Regions from separate parts of the Mesorhizobium sp. WSM3873 genome, predicted to be linked through region 2. Evidence: predicted binding sites of a transcription regulator. Region 2 holds the regulator's gene; the other holds the start of a gene.
The links. The regulator LexA, encoded in region 2, represses DNA repair genes until DNA is damaged. The targets are predictions, from matches to a motif close to TGTTCNNNNTGTGTTCNG.

Region 1: a site for LexA is predicted at 5,601-5,618, ahead of A9K71_RS13215 (ATP-dependent helicase). Genes of this name have one in related genera too.

What each region holds. Positions count from the first base shown of each region.
Region 1 is NZ_LYTM01000015.1:78,149-86,083, forward strand. It holds gene A9K71_RS13190 (hypothetical protein) at 30-245, shown strand; gene A9K71_RS13195 (glutathione S-transferase family protein) at 386-1,078, opposite strand; gene A9K71_RS13200 (DinB family protein) at 1,133-1,642, shown strand; gene A9K71_RS13205 (hypothetical protein) at 1,832-2,449, shown strand; gene A9K71_RS13210 (GGDEF domain-containing protein) at 2,636-3,421, shown strand; gene A9K71_RS13215 (ATP-dependent helicase) at 3,505-5,586, opposite strand; gene A9K71_RS32055 (hypothetical protein) at 5,747-5,902, opposite strand; gene A9K71_RS13220 (hypothetical protein) at 6,028-6,210, shown strand; gene A9K71_RS13225 (LysR substrate-binding domain-containing protein) at 6,455-7,423, opposite strand; gene A9K71_RS32060 (hypothetical protein) at 7,534-7,935, shown strand, end outside.
Region 2 is NZ_LYTM01000008.1:111,855-119,789, reverse strand. It holds gene trpD (anthranilate phosphoribosyltransferase) at 1-50, shown strand, start outside; gene trpC (indole-3-glycerol phosphate synthase TrpC) at 52-867, shown strand; gene moaC (cyclic pyranopterin monophosphate synthase MoaC) at 870-1,349, shown strand; gene glp (gephyrin-like molybdotransferase Glp) at 1,351-2,556, shown strand; gene lexA (transcriptional repressor LexA) at 2,673-3,407, shown strand; gene A9K71_RS07570 (ComEC/Rec2 family competence protein) at 3,401-5,854, opposite strand; gene gltX (glutamate--tRNA ligase) at 5,957-7,381, shown strand; gene gltA (citrate synthase) at 7,563-7,935, shown strand, end outside.

The DNA.
Region 1 (7,935 bases), on a different contig from region 2:
GGAGCGCCGCGGCAGCGGAGCAGGAGGCGATGAACCGGCTCTACCTCAAACGCGACGATATCGCCGGCATTTTCTTGATGGCCGTGGTCCTTGCCGTGATCGTCTTGGTCCTGCTGTTCTTTCCACAAACCGGACAGCAGAATTTCGGCTTCGGCCCGGAATGGCAATGCGCCCGCATGGGAGGGGGCGATCCGATCTGCGTCAGGCTGGTCGAAAACGATGAAGCCGGAAAATTCCCGCCTTGAGGGGGAGATGGCCGGCAGGCCAGAGCGGGGCGCCGCGCGTGAAACGCCGACTTCTTCTCTCGCAAGTAGGCACCGCAGCTGTTGAGGCGCCCACTCTGTCACCTTCGGCGACATCTTCCCACAAGAGGAAGATTAGCGCCTTAGGCCGCCGCGGCGACCTGCCGGCCGATTCCGCCATGCAGGTCGAGGCAGCGTTCGAACCATTCGGCAACGCCGTCGCCCGTCTCGAGCAGCTGGTAGGGCGAGGCGACGCGCGCCCATTGCAGCGCCCCGAACACGATGTAATCGGCAAACAGCGGCGATGTCCCGCCGATGAAAGGCTGGTAGCTGAGCATCGAGCGCAGCGGCTCGAGCGAGGCACGAAAGCCGACAAGCCCCGTGTCGCGGCCGGCCACCACCTCTTCGAGCCGCTTGCCGAGCCGCTGCTCGCGGCTCTCGCGGAAATAGGCGCGGTTCGCCTCGTCCTGCATGCTGTGCAGATCGGTCAGCAGCACCGTCATGAGGTAAGGATGGATGGTGAGCTGCGACCAGCGTTCGATGAAGCGCGCCGTCGCCTTGCCGCCTTCGCCGCCGAACAACGTCGGCCGCTCGGGGTAGGCTTCGTCGAGATAGAGTGCGATGGCAAACGAATCGGCCACCACGCGCTCGCCGTCGCGGATCACCGGCACCGTCTTCGACACGCCGCCTTCCACCTTGGGGACTTCCAGGAAGCGCGTCGGCACCTTGGTGGCATCGAGCCCTTTGTGGGCCAGCGCCATCTTCGTCTTCCAGCAATGCGGACTGAAGGGGCGTTTTGCGTCGTGGCCGACGAGATCATAGAACAGAATGGTCATTACGGTTCCTGCGGGTTACGAAGAGCCGGGATTCGTTGCGAGCCGGGTGGAAGAATGAAACAGCATTTCATGATGTTTGCGGCCTACAATCAATGGGCCAACACGCGCATCTATGATGCCGCCGCCGATCTCAGCGAAGAGGAACTCGGCCGCGATGTCGGCGCCTTCTTCGGCTCGATGCTGGGCACGCTCAATCACCTGCTCGTCACCGACCGCGTCTGGATGAAGCGCTTTACCGGCGAGGGGGACGCGCCCTCAAACCTTGCGACGATCCTCTATCGCGCCTTCCCGGGCTTGCGCCTGGCACGCGAGGCCGAGGACAGGAGGATCGTCGACTGGATGGACGGCATGACCGATAAGGCGCTCACCGGGCGATTTTCCTATATGACCACTGACATGCGCACCGTTTCGCAGCGGCTGGCGCCGGCGCTCAGCCATCTCTTCAATCACCAGACCCACCATCGCGGCCAGGCGCATATGTGCCTTACCGTCCTCGGCAGGCCCTCGGTGCCGCTTGACCTGATGCAGTTCCAGCGCTCCGAAGAAGGCCGCGCCTACGCCTGAAGCTTGCGGGATTCCGGTTGGCCAATTCCGGAAAACTAAAAAACACTTCAATTTCGTCTATATTTTTAAAGCAGAAGTATCGTTTTTGAAAACTAGGATTCGTCATATGCGCAATAGCTAAAGAAACCGAAAGGGCACTCTCGGCGTATTTCTGTCTCAAAAGCTACGCGCGCTAGAAAAGCGCGACAAATGATGCAAGGCGGAAATACAAACCACATGGAGAGTGTCATGGCCAGTATCGTAAAAAGATTCGCCAGCACATTGGCGAGTGGTGCAATCGTCGTTGCTCTTGCCATGCCGGCGAACGCCCAGAGCGTCGGGCTCGGTGGCCTCGGCGGCGCATCCGTAGGCAGCAATAGCGCCGACGCCAATGCGGGCGGCCCAAATGGGGCTGACGCAAATGCATCCTTCGGCGGCAGCAACACCAGCGCCAGGGCTTCGATCGGCGGCGCAAGCGGCGGCACCGGAACCGCCACCATCGGCGGCAGCAGTTCCACCGCAACGGCATCGATCGGCGGCACCAACGGGGCTGGAGCCAATGCGACTTTGGGCAACGGCACCAATAGCACGCTCAACGTGACGACGGGCGGCACGAGCGGCGCTGGCGTCGCCCTCGGCGCGGGCGCCACCGTTCCTGGAACCGTCGGCGCGACGCCGCCGGGAACGACGAACCTGTCCTCCGCCGTCGCCCAGATGTCGAGCAGCCAGTTGTCGCGGATGAAGAAGCGCTGCGTCGATGTGCTCAGCAGCGAGGGCACCTATGATCGTGATCTGAGGGCGCTCTGCCTGATGATTTCGCGTCGTTGACGGCGCGCTGACGAGCGCCTCCGGCCAATCGCAAAGCCCGCCGCTGCGTCGGCGGGCCTTCTTCAGCTGGTATCGCGGTGCGGCGCGCTCGACGCCTGGTTAACCACATTCCCATTGAAGCCAATATATTAGGACTTCGTTTGCGCTCGCGCTCCACAATAGGCCAGTTGTAGTGGGAGCAATGCCATGCGCATCGATTTGTCCCCCACCAGTTGGGGCAGGGTCGCGCTGGTTACCGTTGCCGGCACGGCATTCTTCATTGCCGCGGCCTTCTTTGTCGATTCCTTCAACTTTCCCTCGCTGTCACCCGAAGCGCTGCTCTGGGCCAAGCTCACCGACCTGTTCCTGCCGCTCATCCTTGGCGGCTCCTTCCTGTTCTTCCTGATGTGGAAGATGCGCCAGCTGGCCATCGCCCAGAAGGAGCTCAGCATCATTGCCGCGACCGACAGCCTGACGGCGGTCTTCAACCGCGGCGCTTTCTCGATGCTGGTCGAGGCCTATCTCGACAAGGCTCGCAGCCATGCGGTGGCCGAAGCCGGCGCGCTGCTGATCGTCGATGCCGACCATTTCAAGTCGATCAACGACCGGCTCGGCCACGATTGCGGCGATCAGGCGCTGAAGCTGATCGCGAGCACGATCCGGAGCCAGCTCCACGGCGCCGACATCGTCGGACGCATCGGCGGCGAGGAATTCGCGGTCTTCCTTCCGGGCGCCGACGCGACGCGCTCCTTCCTGGTCGCCGAGTCGATCAGGCTGCGTATCCGCGAGGCCGAGTTCGCTCCAGGCGGGCAGCCGTGCCCGCTTTCGGTCAGCATTGGCGGCGTCGCCTTCAGCGGGCCCACCACCTATCACCACATGTTTCAAGTCGCGGACAGGCATCTCTACAAGGCGAAGTCGAACGGACGCGACCAGGTGAGCTTCGAAAGCCCGCGCAGCAGGCTATCCGGCGAGGCCGCCGGCACCTTCCACTGAACGAACCCGCGCTGCAGGAAACGGAGCGCCCTCACCAGTGGTTCTGGTTGAGTGGAGCGTCGTCCCCGCCTTTGGGTAGGCGCCTATTTCCACATGCCGCGCATGCGCGCGCCGAGATCGACCTTAACGCCCGGCTTTTGGCGCGGGTCGTCCGTGATCGCCGCGCTCGCCCAGGATGACTGTTCGAAAGCCGAAAGCATCGAAGCCGGGATGAAGCGGGTGCGCGAGGCATAGACGTGACGGTCGCCGCGCGCCGGCTGGTTGTGCGGATAAAAGCGCTGCGGCACCACCAGGTGCAGGCTGTCCTTGGCGCGCGTCATCGCCACATAGAGCAGCCGCCGCTCCTCCTCGATATCCTCCTTGGTGCCGACGCCGAGATCGGCCGGGATGCAGCCGTCGACCGTGTTGAGCACGAAGACGTTCTTCCACTCCTGGCCCTTGGCCGAATGGATCGTGGACAGGATCAGGTAATCCTCGTCGCGATGCGGCGGGCCGGCCTGGTCGCTGGTGGCGTCGGGCGGGTCGAGCGTCAGCTCGGTCAGGAAACGCTCGCGCGAGGGATAGCCCGACGCGATCTGCTCGAGCTGCAACAGGTCGGCCCGGCGCGTGATGGCGTCCTCGTGGATACGCTCCAGATGCGGCTCGTACCAGAGCCTGATCCGCTCGAGGTCGGCCGGCCATTTGGCGCCGGCGCGCAGTCCGCTGTAGATGTCGAGAAAAACCGGCCAGTCTGCGGCCGCGCGCTGCGGCGGCCGGAAGCGCGCAAGGCCCAGCGTCTCGTCGAGCGACGTCGCCATCGCCTCGACGATCTGCGAGGCGGCCGAAGGCCCGATGCCGGGCATCAACTGCAGCACCCGGAAGCCGGCGACCCTGTCGCGCGGGTTCTCGGCAAAGCGCAGCATCGCAAGCATGTCTTTCACGTGCGCCGCGTCGAGGAATTTCAGCCCGCCGAATTTTACGAAGGGGATGTTGCGCCGCGTGAGCTCCACCTCCAGCGGCCCGCTGTGATGCGAGGCGCGGAAGAGCACGGCTTGCGCCTTGAGCGCCGTGCCGGCCTCGCGCTCGGCAAGGATCGCCTGGCAGACATAATTGGCCTGCTCAGCCTCGTCGCGCACGCTTACCAGTTGCGGCTTGTGCGACGACCGGCGTTCGGTCCAGAGATTCTTGGTGAAACGCTCGCTTGCCTCGCCGATTACTTTATTGGCGGCGGCCAGGATCGGCTCGGTCGAGCGGTAATTGCGCTCCAGCATGACGATCTCGGCGCCTTGCGCGTACTGTTTTGGGAAATCGAGAATGTTGCGCACTTCCGCGGCCCGGAAGGAATATATCGACTGTGCGTCATCGCCCACCACGGTCAAGCCCGCGCCGTCCGGCTTCAGCGCCAACAGAATAGAGGCCTGCAGCCGGTTGGTGTCCTGGTATTCGTCGACCAGCACGTGGTCGAAGCGGGAGCCAAGGTGAGCGGCGATCTCTGGCTCGGCCGCCATCTGCGCCCAGTAGAGCAAAAGGTCGTCGTAATCGAGCACGTTCTGCGCCTGCTTGGCCTCGACATAAGCCGCGAACAGCTCCTTCAGCTGTTCCGCCCATCCTGAGCACCAGGGAAAGGCCGAGCCCAGCACCTCGCCGAGCGGCGCCTGCGCGTTCACCGCCCGCGAATAGATCTGCAGGCAGGTGGCTTTGGTCGGGAAGCGGCTTTCGGTCTTGGAAAAACCGAGCTCGTGCCGGGCAAGGTTCATCAGGTCGGCCGAATCCTCGCGATCGTGGATGGTGAAAGCCGGATCGAGGCCGATCTGCTCGGCATAGTCGCGCAAGAGTCTGGCGCCGATACCGTGGAAAGTGCCGGCCCAGGAGAGCGCATCGGCTATGATCGCGGCATCGCGGCCCAGCACCTCGCCGGCGATGCGCTCGACGCGCTTCGCCATTTCAGCCGCGGCGCGGCGCGAAAAGGTCATCAAAAGGATGCGGCGCGGATCGGCGCCCTTGACGATGAGGTGCGCCACGCGATGCGCCAGCGTGCTGGTCTTGCCGGAGCCGGCGCCGGCGATCACCAGCAGCGGCGCGGCCACCTTGCCGTCGCCATGCACCACCGCCAGCCGCTGCTCGTCGTTCAGCCGGGCAAGATAGGCAGGAGTTTCGAAGGACGAATCACGGGCGGCGATGTTCATCGCCCATCAAGCATCGTTTCCGCTTTGTTCGCAATACAGCTGATCTCCCGACAGGCGCCCAAGTGGGGGGCGATGCCCGGCAGGGCAGAGGGGACGATGCACGCGCCGGCATGTGCTGGATAGGCCGGCCATCTTCCCAACAAGCGGGAGATTGGCCGATCTATCTTTTCGGCTCGACACCCATCGCCGCGGACTGGCGCCGCAGCGACCGCCGACCGTCCGGCGGCGCGAGCTCGCCGGACGCCTCCTCGATGATCCTCATCGTGACGCGATAGGCCGTGTAGCCGAATAGGCCGACGAGCAGCAGACGGATCATGACATCTCCTCGTGAGTTATCGACGTTCAACCGGAGACAGCCGCGTTGGTTCCCGCCGGACGGCGCAACCAAACCGCCGCCGCCTCGTTTGCTTCGAAGAAAGGGGCGAACGAGAGGAGGTCGTCATGATGAAACTTCCTGTGCTGCTGGCACTCGCGGCAGGGCTCGCGCTCGCCGCCTGCGACAACAGCGTGCAGCCCACCAAGGCGCCGAGCGACACTGTCGACAAAAACCCGCAGGTCGACAAGAACCCGGTGCCGCAATCGACCACCGGCGGCGACCAGCCCGGCACGCCACCGAAGCAATGAAAGCGGACGGTGTTGTCGGGAGGCGAAGCGGCGCCGCCGCAGAAGAAGGCCGGCGCTGCTTGGGAGGAAGCTGGAAAGCGCCGGCCAAGCGGGAAAATCAGGCCCGCCGCAGGATCAAAGATAGCTGAGTCTCTCCGCCGCGTCATGGGGCGATCGCGCTAGCCGGCTACAGGTATTCGTCCAAACGCTTTGTCGGCCTTCAAAGATCGGAGAATCTCAGGGGTGTGTTTGCGTCGCTTGCGCGTCACGCCATCGCGGCGCGCGCCAGCGGCACGTTGGCGATCTCCAGGTCCAGCTGGCGCTGCGTCAGCGCCGCTTCGGCCATGATCCACTGCTTGAACAGCTCCACCTTGCGGGCGCCGAGCGCCTTGATGGGGCTGACGAAATACCAGCCGGCGGTGTTGGGATGGTGGACCGCGAAGGGGGCCACCAGCCGCTCGGCTCGGATGTCGCTTGCCATATAGGCGCGGTTGGCGACGGCAAAGCCCATGCCGGCATTGGCCGCCTCGTAGGACATCATGCAGGAATCGAAATAGATGCTCTTGGTCTCGCCAAGCACGAAACTCGCGCCGGCAAAAGCCAGCCACGACTGCCAGTTCTGGGTGCAGGTGTCGGAGTGGAGCAGGGTGAAGTGCCTGAGGTCCTCCGGCGTCACCTTGGACAGCGGCTTGTCGCCAAGCACCTCGCGGAACAGCTTGCGGCTGCACACCGGCGTCAGGTCCTCCTTGAACAGCAGCGCGGAGTTGAGGCCGGGGAAATTGCCATCGCCGTAGCGGATCTCGAGATCGTATTCGGAGGTGGCGAATTCATGCGTGGCATAGGAAGTCGAGACCCGCATCTCGATATCCGGATACTGCCGCTGGAAGGTGGAAAGCCGCGGAAACAGCCAGCGCGCCGCGAAGGTCGGCAAGACGCAGATCTTCAGCACATGCGCCTGGGATTGGCCGGTCGCCTCCATGCTGGCAGCCACGATCCGCTCCAGCGCCTCGCGCACGCGCGCCACGTAGGTCTCGCCTTCCGGCGTCAGCGACACCGCGTTGCCGCCGCGCTGGAAGATCTTGAAGCGCAGCTGGTCCTCCAGGCTCTTCACCCGCTGGCTGACGGCGGAGGCGGTGATGAACTGCTCTTCGCCCGCGCGCGTGAAGTTGCGGTGCCTGGCGGCGCTCTCCACGATTTTCAGCGAGTTTAAGTTGACCTGGCTGAGCAGACGCACGGGGTTCGACCTTTAGCTATGCTTAAAGTAGCACCAGCATTCCTAAATTTACAGGGGAGGGTGCTCAATCGACTGTTTACCAAGTGTTGCCCCGACCTTGGAGAAGTAGAATGAACGCCCATACAATCCCCGAACTGCGCTATGCGATGAGCCGTGAAGCCATCATCGGTCATGATACGGCGTGGAAAGTGTCGAGCTTCGGCGTCGCCCAGTATCTTCACGGCTACGACCCGCAACTGCTCGCCGCGATCGAGGAGGCGGCGCTCAAGCTCAAGGCCAGCCACGCCGTGCACAAGCATCTCGACCTCACCTTCATCACCGGCGCCGACCGCTACATTCCCGAGATCAAGGAACTGCTCAACGACAAGCTGCGGCTGGAACGGCTGTCCGACATGATGGGCACCAAGCTCGAACCCTATCCGCTGTCTATCGTCGGCTCGACCGTCACCTTCATGAACCCCAAGGACGGCGCCGTCGACTGGCACTGCGATGGCGTTCCGGTGACGGAACTC
Region 2 (7,935 bases):
GCCGGGCGCTGGCGGTGCTCGACAAGCTCATCGAGATTTCGAACGGTTAGAATTTTGTCCGATATCCTGCGCAAGATCGAAGCCTACAAGCGCGATGAGATCGCCGCCGCGAAGCTCAGCGCGCCGCTTGCCGAGGTCAAGGCGAAGGCCAAGGATGCGGAACCCCCGCGCAGCTTCCTTGCGGCGCTTGAGGCCAAGCGGAAGGCCGGCGGCTTCGCGCTGATTGCGGAGATCAAGAAGGCCAGCCCTTCCAGGGGCTTGATCCGCGCCGACTTCGACCCGCCGGCGCTCGCCAGGGCCTACCAGCAAGGCGGTGCTGCCTGTCTTTCGGTGCTGACCGACGCACCGTCCTTCCAGGGCGCGCCCGGCTTTCTGACCGCGGCGCGCGCCGCCGTTAGCCTGCCCGCCCTGCGCAAGGATTTCCTCTTCGACCCGTATCAGGTTCATGAAGCCCGCGCCTGGGGCGCGGACGCGATCCTCATCATCATGGCGAGCGTCGACGACGTCTTGGCCAGTGAATTGGAAGCCACGGCCTTCGATCTCGGCATGGACGCGCTGGTCGAGGTGCATGACGAACAGGAGATGGAACGCGCGCTTCGCCTCTCGTCGCGGCTGATCGGCATCAACAACCGCGATTTGAGAACCTTCGAAACCAGCCTCGACGTTTCCGAGCGGCTTGCCGCCATGGTCCCGGACGACCGGCTGCTGGTCAGCGAGAGCGGCATCTTCACCCATCAGGACTGCCGGCGGCTGGAAAAGAGCAAGATCGGCACCTTCCTCGTCGGCGAAAGCCTGATGCGGCAGGCCGACGTGGCCGCCGCGACCGCCCTTCTGCTGACGGGCAAGGCGCCGGCCGAGGCCGTTTGACGATGCCCGCGCTTACGCATCTCGGCGCCAAGGGCGAAGCCAACATGGTCGATGTCGGCGGCAAGGCCGAGACAACGCGCACGGCCATCGCCGAAGGGTATGTCACCATGCAGCCGGAAACGCTGGAGATGATCCTGGCCGGCGACGCCAAGAAAGGCGACGTGCTGGGCACGGCGCGCATCGCCGGCATCATGGCGGCCAAGAAGACGCATGAGCTCATCCCGCTTTGCCATCCCCTCCTTCTCACCAAGGTGTCCGTCGAGATCGAGCCCGACCACGCGCTTCCCGGCCTGAGGGTCAGCGCGCTTGCCAGGGTTACCGGCAAGACCGGGGTGGAAATGGAGGCGCTGACCGCGGCGTCGGTCGCCTGCCTCACCATCTACGACATGGCCAAGGCAGCGGACCGAGGCATGGCGATTTCCGGCATCAGGCTGGTCGAGAAAACCGGCGGCAAGTCGGGCGACTACAAGGTAGGTCCTTAGCATGGCTTTGCTTCCGGTCGCCGACGCGCTCCAACGCCTGTTGGACGGCGCGACCGCGCTGCCAGGCGAAAGCGTGCCGCTGGCCGACGCGTCCGGCCGGGTGCTGGCCGACCCCGTGGTGGCTCTGCGCACCCAGCCGCCCTTCAATGCGTCGGCGATGGACGGCTACGCCGTAAGGGCCGCCGACGTAGCCTCGGCGCCGGCCCGGCTCTCCGTGATCGGCATGGCCCCCGCCGGGCGTGGCTTCACCGGCTCTGTCGGCAAGGGCGAGGCCGTGCGCATCTTCACCGGCGCGCCGCTCCCCGAAGGCGCCGATACCATCGTTATCCAGGAGAATGTCCGCGATCTCGGCGGCGGCGGCATCGAAGTGACCGAGCCGACCGTGGAGGGACGAAACGTCCGTCGCCGCGGCCTCGACTTCTGCGAGGGCGACCTGCTCCTCGAAAAAGGCCGCCAGCTCGATCCGGCGGCGCTTTCGCTGGCGGCATCGGCCAACCATCCGAGTCTCAACGTGGTGCGGCAGCCGCTGCTCGCCATCATCGCCACCGGCGACGAATTGCTGCCGCCGGGCAGCGCGCTCGGCCCCGACCAGATCATCTCGTCGAATGCCTATGGCGTCATAGCTACAGCCCAGTCGGTCGGCGCGCGCGCGCTCGACCTCGGCATCGCCGCCGACCGCAAGGACGCGATCGCGGCCCTGGTCAAGAAGGCGGTCAAGGCCGGCGCCGACGTCATCGTCACGCTTGGCGGCGCCTCCGTCGGCGACCACGACTTGATCCATGACGTGCTGACCGGCGAAGGCATGCAGCTCGACTTCTGGAAGATCGCCATGCGTCCCGGCAAGCCGCTGATGTTTGGCCGGCTCGGCGACATTCGCTGCATCGGCCTGCCCGGCAATCCGGTCGCAAGCCTGGTCTGCTCGCAGCTGTTCCTGAAGCCGCTTCTGGCGCGGCTGGGCGGCCGGTCCTGCCGGCAGGAAATCCGCACGGCCCGGTTAGGCGTCGCAATGCACGCCAACGATCTCAGGCAGGACTATGTGCGCGCCGTGGTCCGCGAAGATGCGGGGGCGTTGATCGCAACACCGTTCGGCATCCAGGATTCCTCGATGTTGAGGATGCTCGCCGATGCCAATGGCCTGATCGTGCGCCAACCCTTCGCACCGGCGGCTCAAGCCGGCGAGGAATGCAGCGTTCTGATGTTACGCTGAACAAAACGTCAACACATTCACTAAACTTTAAACGGTTGCGGAACACAACTGGAACAGATAGTGTTTGTTCTGGGTTTGTTTTTCTGATTCTGGTTTCAGAACCCATGGGGGCCGCCATGCTGACGCGCAAACAACATGAACTGCTGATGTTCATCCATGAACGGCTCAAGGAAAGCGGCATTCCGCCGTCTTTCGACGAGATGAAGGAAGCGCTCGACCTTGCCTCGAAATCGGGCATCCACCGCCTGATTACGGCGCTGGAGGAGCGCGGTTTCATTCGCCGGCTTCCGAACCGGGCGCGTGCCCTTGAAGTGCTGCGCCTACCTGACTCGATCGCGCCCGGCCTCAATGCGGCGAAGAAATTCTCGCCGAGCGTCATCCAGGGCGGCCAAGGCAATCTCGGCCGCCAGATCAAACCCGCGGCGCCCGCCCGCACGCCGACGCCCAGCAATGACGACGACGCCGTTTCAGCCGTCTCCATCCCGGTGATGGGTCGCATTGCCGCCGGCGTGCCGATCGACGCCATCCAGCACCAGACGCATTCGATCACAGTGCCGCCGGACATGATCGCGGGCGGCGAGCACTACGCGCTCGAGGTCAAAGGCGACTCGATGATCGAGGCCGGCATCTTCGATGGTGATACGGTCATCATCCGCAACGCCAGCACTGCGAGCCCCGGGGAGATCGTCGTGGCGCTGGTCGACGACGAGGAGGCGACGCTGAAGCGCTTCCGCCGCAAGGGCGCCTCCATCGCGCTCGAGGCTGCCAATCCGGCCTATGAGACCCGCATCTTTGGTCCTGATCGCGTCAAGGTTCAAGGCAAGCTCGTGGGGCTCATCCGCCGCTACTGAGGGGGCTGCGGCTTGGCTTCCGGCTTCTCGGGCTTCTTGTAAGGCGCTAACCCCCTCGCCTCACGCGAGTAGCGCCGCTGTTCGTGCCAAGGGCGGTACGGTTTTTCGACGGCGTATTGAATGGATGCTCGCGCCGTCGCCGATTGCGGATCGAAGAAGACGGCGGCACTGCCGTCGCGCGCGAGCTGCCGCTTGGTGACGACGAGGATACGTGGATCGCGGCAGGGATTGTAGGCCGTGGCGTCGTTGATGACGATGAGGTCTGCAAAGTCGCAGGCAGGTCGGGAAGCTTCGCGGTTCTCGGCGAGCGCGACGATCGCGCCCGATGGATGCCGGCCAATGCAGAGATCGCCCGTGCAGTAAAAAGGCGATCCAGGCGGCAAGTCGACGGGATCGGCTATGTCCAGCGTGCCCTTGGCGAATGTCTCCGGCGGCACGATCGTTTCGGCCTTGAGCGCGCGTTTCCAGTTATCGGTGGTGAACTCGTTGGAGCGGGCACGATTGACGGCGAGTTCGCCGCCGCCGATCGGCATCGCCACCAGATGCGCGTCCTCCGAGATCAGCAGGTCCGGCGTGCGCACCTGCGGGATGATCATGACGGCCGCGACTGCCAAAGGAATTGCGGCCAGCCTCAGCCAGGTAGTCGCCATCGTGGCGATGACGAGCGCGATCGTCGCCAGCAGCACCGAATGGATCGAGATCAGGCCCACGGCATCGACCGGCGACCACTCCGAAAGCCACGCCGAGATCGCGATCATCGCCGTCAGGCCCTTGCCCATCAAATAGAGGAAGGGCCCGTCGAAGCCGAACGGCATCATGACCGCGCTGGCGACGGCGAGAAACATCACGACCGTGACGATCGGCATGATCGCGAGATTGGCCAGCAGGCTGAGCGGCGAGACGCGCTGGAAATGCCAGATGGCAAACAGCGCTGTGGCACTTCCGGCAATGATCGACGTCATTGCGGCGCCACCTGCTCCGACTGCCAGTTTATGCGACATGAACCGCAGGAACGAACGCTTTGCCGGCGGCGCTCTCACCTTGCCGGCGCGGTAGTCGGACCAGCCGGCATAGGCGCCGACAAGAGCGGCGGTTGCCGCGAACGACATCTGAAAGCTCGGGCCAACCACTTCATGCGGCGACACCAGAATGACGGCGATGGCCGAGATCGCCAAATTGCGCATCGTCAGCGCCGCCCGGTCGAAAAGCACGGCGACCAGCATGACGGCCAGCATGATGAAGCTTCGCTCGGCGGCTACCACCACGCCGGAGATGACGAGATAGGCGGCAATCGAGATAAGCGCGATTGCCGCGGCATATTTCTTCACCGGCCGGCGTGACGAAAAATCCGGGAACAGCGCAAAGGCGCCGCGCAGCAGAAGCATGACCGTGCCGGCGACCAGCGCCATGTGGAGGCCCGAAATCGAGATGATGTGATAGATGCCGGTCCGCCGCATCGCCTCGTTGATGTCCTCGGGAATGCCGGCGCGCACGCCGACGATCAGTGCAGCGGCAATCTCGCCTTCGGGTCCGCCAATGGTGCTTCTGATGTGATCGGCAATGTTTTCGCGCGCGTGCTCGATGGCTGAGGCGATGCTCGTCTGAGCGATCGGGTCGGTTGGCGGAATGAGTTTCGGGTCGCCGAGGAAAAATCCACTGCCGCCGATGCCGGAAAAATAGCTGTCGAAGGAAAAATCATAGCTTTCGGGACGGACCGGCCCGGTCGGCGGCAGGAGCCGTGCGTAACCCGTCACCAGCGATCCAGCCTTCATGCCGGCCGGGATCCTGCGTGCCGAGAGCCTGACGCGATCCGGTGCGTAGCGCAGCTTTGGATGCGCGGTCGAGACGAGATCGATGGTCAGCCTGACGCGGCCATTGGCCATTTCCTCGGCGACGGCGACGCGGCCTGTCAGCCGCGTCTGGATTTCGGAGCCGAGCATCGGTGTTGCGGCGCGCCAGGTCTCGACCTTCGCGGCGACGAAGCCCAGCGCGCAAAACAGAGCCGCCATAAAGACCAGGTGTGTCTTCAGCCAGGGACGCGAAACGGCCGCGCATAGAGCCATCAGCGCCACCGCCGCCAGCGGTCGGTAAAGATCCGGCTCGGCGCTCAAGGAATAATAGAGTATCACGCCGGCGGCCAGGAACACCGGCACCAGCAGGAAGCCGATGCCGCGGTCGAGCTCGGTGGAGGCTGCCTCGGCCACACCCCGGCGAAACGCGGAAAACGAGGCACGGCGGAACCGCCTGCGGATTAAGTCGATGGCCGCCGGCGGAGGAGCTTGTAGCGAAGCATCGCCGTCCGGCGGCAAAATCTCGGTGGCCGGACGCGGTACGGGAACCAAAACCGGTACTGCCTCGGCAGGTATGGTGTCGGCAAACAGCAGGCGCTCGCTCACGCCAGCCGTCGTCTCCTCGCCCTCCTCCGCACCCCGGCCACGTCCAGCCATCGGGTCTGCCCCTTGCGCCCCAGACCTCCTATGCTACATGAACGCCCACCGCGCGAAAGTCCGCGCAATCATGCCCGCTTCAGAGCTTCTTCCGAGAGTTCCATGTCCGACAAGGTCGTCACCCGCTTTGCCCCCTCGCCCACCGGCTATTTGCACATCGGCGGCGCGCGCACGGCGCTGTTCAACTGGCTCTACGCCAGGCACACGGCCGGCACGATGCTGCTGCGCATCGAGGACACCGACCGCGAGCGCTCCACCGAAGCGGCGACGGCCGCTATCCTGGACGGGCTGACCTGGCTCGGCCTCTCATGGGACGGCGAGGCCGTGTCGCAGTTCGAGCGCGCGCCGCGCCACCGTGAGGTGGCAGAGGAGCTCGTACGGCTGGGCAAGGCTTATTACAGCTATGAAACGCCTGCCGAGCTGGAGGCGATGCGCGAGGCGGCGCGGGCCAAAGGGCTGCCGCCGCGCTACAATGGCCAGTGGCGCGACCGCGATCCCTCCGAGGCGCCTCCCGGCGTCAAGGGCGCCATCCGCATCAAGGCGCCAACCGAAGGAGAGACCCTCGTGCACGACCGCGTGCAGGGCGAGGTGCGATTCCCGAACAAGGACCTCGACGACTTCATCATCCTGCGCTCGGACGGCAACCCGACCTACATGCATGCCGTCGTCGTCGACGATCACGATATGGGCGTCACCCACATCATCCGCGGCGACGATCACCTGACCAACGCCGCGCGCCAGACCGTAATCTACAACGCCATGGGCTGGACCGTGCCGTCGATGTCGCACATCCCGCTGATCCATGGTGCCGACGGCGCCAAGCTGTCGAAGCGCCACGGCGCGCTCGGCGTCGAGGCTTATCGCGCCATGGGCTATCTGCCGGAGGCCCTGCTCAACTATCTGGCCAGGCTCGGCTGGAGCCACGGCGACGACGAGGTGATGTCGATCAAGGATATGATCTCCTGGTTCGACATCGGCGACGTCAACAAGGGCGCCGCCCGGTTCGACTTTGCCAAGCTCGAGGCGCTGAACGGCGTCCATATGCGCAAGATGGACGACAAGGCGCTCTTTGATGTTCTCGTAGCCACCCTGCCCTATCTCAAGGGTGGCCCGGCGCTCGCGGCCAAGCTCGACGACAGGCGCCGGGCACAGCTGCTTGCTGCCATGCCGGGCCTGAAGGAGCGGGCAAAGACGTTGGTCGAGCTTGTCGATGGAGCCGGCTTCCTGTTCGCCGAGCGGCCCTTGCGGCTCGACGAAAAGGCTGCGGGGTTGCTTGGCAGCGACGCCCGCGCCATTTTGCGCGGCGCCCATGCCGCGCTCGCCGCGATCTCCAGCCAATGGAGCGCCGCGACCGCGGAAGCCGCTATTCGCGATTTTGCGCAGGCAGGCGGCCATAAGCTCGGCGCCGTGGCTCAACCGCTGAGAGCTGCGCTCACCGGCCGCAGCACCTCGCCCGGCGTGTTCGATGTGCTCGCTGTGCTCGGCCCTGAGGAGAGCCTGGCGCGGGTTGCGGATCAAATCGATTAGGAGCGAACTGGCCCAAGAAGATTGGCATTGAAAGGTGTGTTTCGCAGTGCAACATTAGGCCTTGGCCCAATCTGGCACGCACCTCCTAAAATGCGGTGGCAAGTTCGCGCATTCCGGTGATTTCGACGTGTCGTTTGCAGGAATTGCCTTGCCGGCATGAGAAAACATAGAGGAGTTTGCAATGAGCGAAGCTGCGACAAAACTGGAATCGGGCGGCAAGGCGCGCGAGTCGACCGCAAGGCTCGAGCTCGCCGGCAAGACGCAGGAATTCAAGGTGCGAAGCGGCTCGACCGGGCCCGACGTCATCGACATCGGCGCGCTGTACAGCACCACCGGGGCCTTCACCTACGATCCCGGTTTCACCTCGACGGCAAGCTGCGAGTCGGCGATCACCTTCATCGACGGCGACGCCGGCATCCTGCTGCATCGCGGCTACCCGATCGACCAGCTCGCCGAGCACGGCGACTTCCTCGAGGTCTGTTATCTCCTGCTCTACGGCGAATTGCCGACCAAGGCGCAGAAGGACGACTTCGACTATCGCGTGACGCGCCACA